2 regions of the Mycoplana ramosa genome follow, and region 1 is predicted to be linked to the other one. Evidence: predicted binding sites of a transcription regulator. Region 1 holds the regulator's gene; the other holds the start of a gene.

Region 1 (4,044 bases):
TTCCGCCCGCTTCCAGCGCTTCGGCGGGGATTGCCTCCAGACCGCGACGCAGGTTGTCGGAAACGCCCAGCATGTCCCGCGCAAAGCCTGCGATGGCGTAGGACTTGGCGTCCTTGACGTCGCGCTCGGTGCGACGGCGAAGATTGTCCATGTCGGCGGCAAGGCGCAGATACTTGTCGCGCAAGTCGGTGTTTTCCGCCTGCAGCAATGCGATCGGATCGGCCTCTGCTGCCTGCGCGCCGGCGTCGTTGTTCTCGGGCGACACAGCGGCGGTCTCGGCAGAGTCATTTGCGGCTTCGGGGCCGTGTTTGCTGGTATCGTCGGTCATTGGTTTCTCCGGATTGAGAAATCGCGTGCATCGCGCAGGATTGCCACATCCCAGCCATGCACAGGTTGATCGGCCAAAGCGACCCTGCCCATCCGGCGATGCGCGGGGTTCTTTGTTACCTCCAGCCGTCCGCGCGCCTTGCAAGTTGCGCGGACGATGAGAGGGAGTTGAGGCGGATATCGAGCTTCGGATCAAAAAAATCAAGGCTTGTTCGACAAACTTGCCGAACCGGCCTTTGCGTCAGCGCGAGAGCCGCGACATCAGTTGTGCCGTGTAGTCGACCATCGGCACGATCCGGGAATAGTTCAGTCGCGTCGGCCCGATCACCCCGACCGCGCCGATGATGCGCTCTTCGCTGTCACGATACGGCGCCACAATAAGCGACGAGCCGGAGAGCGAGAACAGCTTGTTCTCCGAGCCGATGAAGATGCGCACCCCCGACCCGGCCTCCGCGAGGTTCAGAAGCTCGATCAGGCTGTCCTTCTTCTCCAGGTCATCGAACAGCATCCTCAACCGATCGACATCTTCGATGCCGGCCAGGCCTTCGAGCAGATTGGCGCGGCCGCGCACGATCAATCGCGTCGGTTTGCTCTCGTCGCTTCCGCCGGACCAGACTGCAAGCCCGCGTTCGACGAGGTCCTGCGACAGCAGATCCAGTTCCTGGCGCACCTCGCGACGCAGCCGTTCGAGCTGGGTGCGCGCCTCGTGGATGGTGCTGCCGGCAAGATGCGCATTGAGAAAGTTCGCCGCTTCGGTCAGCTGCGAATTGGTCGTGCCTGCCGGCAGTTCGATGATGCGGTTCTCCACCTGGTCGTGCTCGCCGACCAGCACCACCAGCGCCTTGGTCGGCTCCAGCCGGATGAACTCGACGTGCTTGAGCACCGGGTCGTTCTTCGCCGTGATCACGATCCCCGCGCCGCGCGACATGCCGGATAGCATCTGGCTTGCCTCGCTCATCATCGTCTCGATGCTCTGCCCGTGCATCGGTCGATGAACGTGCCGGGCGATCGAGGCGCGATCTTCGTCCGAGATGTTGCCCACCTGCATGAAGGCGTCGACGAAAAAGCGAAGGCCGAGCTGGGTGGGAAGCCGCCCGGCACTGACATGCGGCGAATAGATCAGCCCGAGCGCCTCCAGGTCGCTCATGACGTTGCGCACAGAAGCCGGCGACAGTGACATTGGCAGGATGCGCGATAGATTCCGCGACCCCAGCGGCTCGCCATGCTCCAGATAGCTCTCGACGATCCGGCGGAAAATCTCGCCGGAACGCTCGTCCAGCATTTTGTGAATATCAGTCTCCGCAGAGTGTCTCATTACCATGTCGGTCAACGTTTCCCTTTGCCTTTTGAACTATAGTGATCCGGCCCACGTGCAGACAAGGGCCAAATGCGACCGCCCGGGGAGGCGCGCGCGGACGAAATTCCCGGAAATAGGCCAACTCGACGATTTCATCCCCCGGCGAAGTCGGCTAGAAGCATCGCCAGACAAGGGCACGATACGGAGTTCGCGATGCGGCCGTCAGGCAGAAAAACCGACCAGATGCGCAAGGTTTCCTTCGAGCGCAATTTTTCCAAGCACGCGGAAGGCTCCTGCCTGGTGAAGTTTGGTGACACGCACGTGCTGTGCACGGCGAGCCTTGAGGAAAAGACGCCGCCGTGGCTGCGCAACAGCGGCAAGGGCTGGGTCACGGCCGAATACGGCATGCTGCCGCGCGCCACTGGCGAGCGGATGCGGCGGGAGGCGGCGGCCGGCAAGCAGGGCGGCCGCACCCAGGAGATCCAACGCCTGATCGGCCGGTCGCTGCGCGCCGTGGTCGACCTGACTGCGCTCGGCGAAAAGCAGATTACCATCGACTGTGACGTCATCCAGGCCGACGGCGGTACCCGCACGGCCTCCATCACCGGCGCCTGGATCGCTCTCTACGATTGCCTGAAGTGGATGGAAGCGCGGGGGATGATCAAGGTCGACAAGGTTCTGAAGGACCACGTGGCCGCGATCTCCTGCGGCATTTTCGCCAGCCAGGCGGTGATCGACCTCGACTATCTAGAGGATTCGGCGGCCGAGACGGACGCCAACTTCGTCATCACCGGCACAGGCGGCATCGTCGAGATCCAGGGCACGGCCGAAGGCAAGCCGTTCACCGAGGAGGAATTCGCAAGCCTGATGGCGCTGGCCAAGAGCGGCATTGCCGAACTCGTGGATCTGCAAAAGCAGGCGATTGCCTGACGACGGCGCGGCCGTTCGCAGCTTCGCGCGGGCGCAGGAGACGTTGCATTTCGCCCTTGCCCCTTATCCGCCCTTCGGGCACCTTCTTCCCGCGAGCCGGGGAGAAGGGAGAGCCTTTCAGCCATGGCGGCATAAGTCCCTGCCGCTTCCAGGGGCGGGGAGAGTGAGAGGCGAACGCGATGCCGGACACGAAACCAGCCCTTCAAGGCATCCTCGAAACCGCCCTGTACGCCGAAGACCTCGATGCGGCGGAGGCCTTTTATGGCGGATTGCTCGGGCTGGAGAAGATCAACCGCCATGCGAACCGCCATGTCTTCTTCCGCTGCGGCCCCGGCGTGCTGTTGCTCTTCAACCCGAAGGAAACGATCGTCCGGCCGCCATCGCATGCCTTGCCGGTGCCCGTCCACGGCACGACCGGCCAGGGGCATGTCTGCTTTCGCGTTCCCGCCAGCGATCTTGATTTCTGGTCGGAAAAGCTCAAAGAAGCAGGAATCGCCATCGAGGCCGATTTCCGCTGGCCGACCGGCGCCCGCTCCATCTATTTCCGCGACCCCGCCGGAAACAGCCTCGAATGCGCCGAACCCGGCCTCTGGGGCCTGACCTGACAGGAAACGACATGCGCAAGCTCGATACAAGGACGATCGTCGTCGCCAGCCACAATGCCGGCAAGATCCGTGAGATCCGCGACCTGATCGGCCCGCTCGGCTTTACGGCAAAATCCGCCGCCGACCTGAACTTCATCGAGCCGGACGAAACCGGCACGACTTTCGAGGAGAACGCCATGATCAAGGCGCTCGCCTCGGCGAAGGCCGCCGGCCTGCCGGCGCTTTCCGACGATTCCGGGCTGGTGATCGATGCGCTCGATGGCGCCCCCGGTGTCTACACAGCCAACTGGGCGGAGAGGGAAGACGGCAGCCGCGACTTCTCCATGGCCATGGAGAAGGTGGAAAAAGCGCTTGCGGAAAAAGGGGCGGGCACGCCGGCGGATCGCACCGCCCGCTTCGTTTCGGTCCTTTGCCTTGCCTGGCCGGACGGGCACACCGAGCTCTTTCGCGGTGAAATCGAGGGCACCGTCGTCTGGCCGCCGCGCGGCACGCAAGGCTTCGGCTATGACCCGGTGTTCCAACCGCATGGTTTTCAGACCACCTTCGGCGAGATGAGCGCGGAAGAAAAGCACGGATGGAAGCCCGGCGACGCTGAGGCGCTTTCTCATCGCGCCCGCGCGTTCAAGCGCTTCGTTGAAACCTGCCTGGAGGCCTGAGCCATCCATGACGGCGGTCACCCCGTTCGCACCAAAGCAGCCGATCGCCGCGGATCCCCTGGATCCGGGCTTCGGCATCTATGTGCACTGGCCTTTCTGTGCCGCCAAATGCCCCTATTGCGATTTCAACAGCCATGTGCGCCATCAGCCGGTCGACCAGGAGCGCTTCGTTGCCGCCTTCCTGAAGGAGATGGAGACGATGCGACGGCTCTCCGGCCCGCGCACGGTC
Region 2 (4,044 bases), on a different contig from region 1:
GCGGCGGAGATCGCCGCAAGCGCCCCTGACAGCGCTGCATTGGCACGAAGGCGCTCCACGTAAGGCGCGCCGAGGAAGATCCACAGGAAACAGGGAACGAAGGTGACCCAGGTGGTGAGAAACGCCCCCAGCAGGCCTGCTGCGAGCGGATCGAGCCCTGCCGTATCGCGGAAAGCGGCAAGGAAGCCGACGAAGGAAAGGACGAGAACCAGCGGCCCCGGCGTCGTCTCTGCCAGCGCCAGCCCGTCCAGCATCTCGCCCGGCTTCAGCCAGTGATAGGTCTCGACCGCCTGCTGGGCGACATAGGCGAGCACCGCATAGGCGCCGCCGAAGGTGACGACCGCCATCTTTGAGAAGAAGACGCCGATGGCGGCAAAGGCACCCGGTCCCTCCGGGAGAAGCATCAGGACGACGAAGGGCGCCGCCCAGAGGACGGCACCGGCTATGACGATGCCGACGGTCGCGCCGAATCTGCGTCGCCTGTCGGGGAACGCGTCGCCAATCACGGAAGGCATGTCCGGCGCGTGCGCCTTGTGACCGACCGGCGGCTGCAGGAGCCCCGGCGACGTTCGCGCGACAAGATAGCCGCAGATCCCTGCGGCGGCGATGACCAGCGGAAACGGCAGCGCAAGGAAGAACAGGCAGATGAAGGCGACCGCCGCCAGCAGGCGCGTGAACGGGGTTTTCAGGGCGCGGCTTGCAACCCGAACCAGTGCCTCGAGCACGATCGCCAGCACCGCGGCCTTCAGGCCGAAGAACAGGTTCTGCAGCCAATCGGTTCGCTGGAACAGCGCATAGGCCGCCGACAGGGCGCAGATGACGAGGAAACCAGGCAGGACGAACAGCGTCCCCGCCACGATCCCGCCGCGCGTGCCATGCAGGAGCCAGCCAATATAAACCGCAAGCTGCTGGGCCTCCGGGCCCGGCAGCAGCATGCAGTAGTTCAGTGCATGCAGGAACCGGCTCTCCGAGATCCAGCGGCGCTCGTCGACCAGTTCCTTGTGCATCAGCGCGATCTGGCCGGCGGGGCCGCCGAAACTCAAAAGACCGATCTTGGCCCAGACGGCGAGCGCCTCGCGAAAGGAGGGATGCGGCGGTACGGCTTTTTTTGGCAGGTCGTTTGTCACGGGTGTCATGGTCGCGTGGTAACCAAACTGTACGAAAGATTTTTGAAGGCCGTTTCTTGACTCGCCCCGGCTCCACGCCTATCTCGAATTCGCTGGCACTCACCAACGGCGAGTGCTAACACCCATCCAACCGGATCGGTCCCGATCCGGACATGTCATTTGATCGAGGGATTAGACAATGGCAAGCACCAACTTCCGTCCGCTGCACGACCGCGTCGTCGTACGTCGCGTCGAGTCCGAGGAAAAGACCAAGGGCGGCATCATCATTCCGGACACCGCAAAGGAAAAGCCGCAGGAAGGCGAAATCGTTGCCGTCGGTTCGGGCGCTCGTGACGAAAGCGGCAAGATCATCGCTCTCGACGTCAAGGTCGGCGATCGCGTCCTGTTCGGCAAGTGGTCGGGCACCGAAGTCAAGCTCAACGGCGAAGACCTTCTGATCATGAAGGAAGCCGACATCATGGGCATCATCGGCTGATCGCCGGTTTTCCCCGTACCTTCCCTAAATCCCAGCCGGGTCATCCGGCTTTTCGAAACCAGGAGTTTTGAAAATGGCAGCCAAAGAAATCAAGTTCGGCCGCACCGCGCGCGAAAAGATGCTGCGTGGCGTCGACATCCTCGCAGACGCAGTGAAGGTCACGCTCGGCCCGAAGGGTCGTAACGTCATCATCGACAAGTCCTTCGGCGCGCCGCGCATCACCAAGGACGGCGTTTCCGTCGCCAAGGAAATCGAACTCGAAGACAAGTTCGAGAACATGGGCGCCCAGATGGTCCGCGAAGTCGCTTCGAAGACCAACGACATCGCCGGTGACGGCACCACCACCGCAACCGTTCTGGCCCAGGCGATCGTTCGCGAAGGCGCCAAGGCCGTTGCTGCCGGCATGAACCCGATGGACCTGAAGCGCGGCATCGACCTCGCTGTCAACGAAGTCGTCAAGGATCTGCAGGCCAAGGCCAAGAAGATCAACACTTCCGAAGAAGTTGCCCAGGTCGGCACGATTTCCGCAAACGGCGAGCGCCAGATCGGCCTCGACATTGCAGAAGCCATGCAGAAGGTCGGCAACGAAGGCGTCATCACGGTTGAAGAAGCCAAGACCGCCGAAACCGAACTCGAAGTCGTCGAAGGCATGCAGTTCGACCGCGGCTACCTGTCGCCCTACTTCGTGACCAACCCGGAAAAGATGGTGGCCGATCTCGAAGACGCCTACGTTCTCCTGCACGAGAAGAAGCTCTCCAACCTGCAGGCGATGCTCCCGGTTCTCGAAGCCGTCGTCCAGACCGGCAAGCCGCTCGTCATCATCGCTGAGGACGTCGAAGGCGAAGCACTCGCAACGCTCGTCGTCAACAAGCTGCGTGGCGGCCTGAAGATCGCTGCCGTCAAGGCTCCGGGCTTCGGCGATCGCCGCAAGGCCATGCTCGAAGACATCGCCATCCTCACGGGCGGCACGGTGATCTCCGAAGACCTCGGCATCAAGCTCGAAAACGTCACGCTCGACATGCTCGGCCGTGCGAAGAAGGTTTCGATCTCCAAGGAAAACACGACGATCGTCGACGGTGCCGGCCAGAAGGCCGAGATCGAAGGCCGCGTCGCGCAGATCAAGGCCCAGATCGAAGAGACCACCTCCGACTACGACCGCGAGAAGCTGCAGGAACGCCTGGCCAAGCTCGCTGGCGGCGTTGCCGTCATCCGCGTCGGCGGCTCGACGGAAGTCGAAGTGAAGGAAAAGAAGGACCGCATCGACGACGCTCTGAACGCGACCCGTGCGGCCGTTCAGGAAGGCATCGTACCGGGCGGCGGCGTTGCCCTGCTGCGCTCTTCCGTCAAGATCACCGTCAAGGGCGTCAATGACGATCAGGAAGCCGGTATCAACATCGTTCGTCGCGCGCTGCAGGCTCCGGCCCGCCAGATCGCCGAGAACGCTGGTGACGAAGCCTCGATCGTTGTCGGCAAGATCCTCGACAAGAACGACGACAACTTCGGCTACAACGCCCAGACCGGCGAGTATGGCGACATGATCGCCATGGGCATCGTCGACCCGGTCAAGGTCGTCCGCACCGCGCTGCAGGACGCAGCCTCGGTTGCCGGCCTGCTCGTCACCACCGAAGCCATGATCGCCGAGCTGCCGAAGAAGGAAGCTGCGGGCGGCATGCCGGGCGGCATGGGCGGCATGGGCATGGACGGAATGATGTAATTAGACGAAAGTCTAAGGCATACAGAGGGCGGCCTTCGGGCCGCCCTTTTTGTTGATGTTTGCCACTTCTATGGCCGAATTTAACTTGCGGGAACTGATCTATTTCAGTCCGCGTTCTTGCCGATTGCAGAAAACGCAGTATAGAAGCCCCTCAAGCGAGCGATAGACTGGCGAGGGGAGCAGCCGGTAGAATGACACGGAGCGGTAGCGCGTTAACCGTGCGCCAAACTGCCCGTTGAAATCATAAAGCGACCGATCATAGTGGAGTTGCCGGCAGGATCGTGGGCCCGCCGGCGGACCACAGTTCACGGGCCTCTCTCCAAGCGCCGGACAGGGGTCGTGATAGAAATTGGGTGAAGCCGCAGCTCACCCGGGACGATGATTTTGCTTGCACTGCCGCGGCGACAAGGCGGTATCAGTGGTCGAGCCGGACCTGCCGGTTGGGGTTAGATGTGTTCAAGATTGCCAAGACCGCTTTCGCTTCGCCATTCGTACCCAATTCCGTCTCTTTCGATTCCTCGGACAATGAGCTGCTGACGCAATACTGCATCACTGAGCGCTGGACGGGCGACCTGTCGAACGGCCTCTTTCATTTGGGTGACAAAGCTGCGCGATTGCACGGGCTGGACCAGCGCAATTGCGGCCTTCTCAACCTCGTGCGCTGCTATGAGCCGCAGGATCGAGGCCGCGTGCTTGAGCTGTTCGAGCAGGCGGCGACGGCATCTTCG

The links. Region 1 encodes HrcA, which represses chaperone genes, less so after heat shock. Its sites were predicted from a motif close to GTTAGCACTCNCNNNNNGNGAGTGCTAAC; they were not measured.
Region 2: groES (co-chaperone GroES) is a predicted target of HrcA. The motif match lies at 1,219-1,247, and genes of this name have one in related genera.

The regions. Positions count from the first base shown of each region.
Region 1 covers NZ_JBHEEW010000002.1:161,050-165,093, reverse strand. The annotation lists gene grpE (nucleotide exchange factor GrpE) at 1-328, opposite strand, end outside; gene hrcA (heat-inducible transcriptional repressor HrcA) at 569-1,648, opposite strand; gene rph (ribonuclease PH) at 1,838-2,554, shown strand; gene JNC62_RS03300 (VOC family protein) at 2,734-3,159, shown strand; gene rdgB (RdgB/HAM1 family non-canonical purine NTP pyrophosphatase) at 3,171-3,815, shown strand; gene hemW (radical SAM family heme chaperone HemW) at 3,823-4,044, shown strand, end outside.
Region 2 covers NZ_JBHEEW010000001.1:190,828-194,871, reverse strand. The annotation lists gene chrA (chromate efflux transporter) at 1-1,136, opposite strand, end outside; gene groES (co-chaperone GroES) at 1,306-1,602, shown strand; gene groL (chaperonin GroEL) at 1,676-3,316, shown strand; gene JNC62_RS00840 (hypothetical protein) at 3,670-4,044, shown strand, end outside.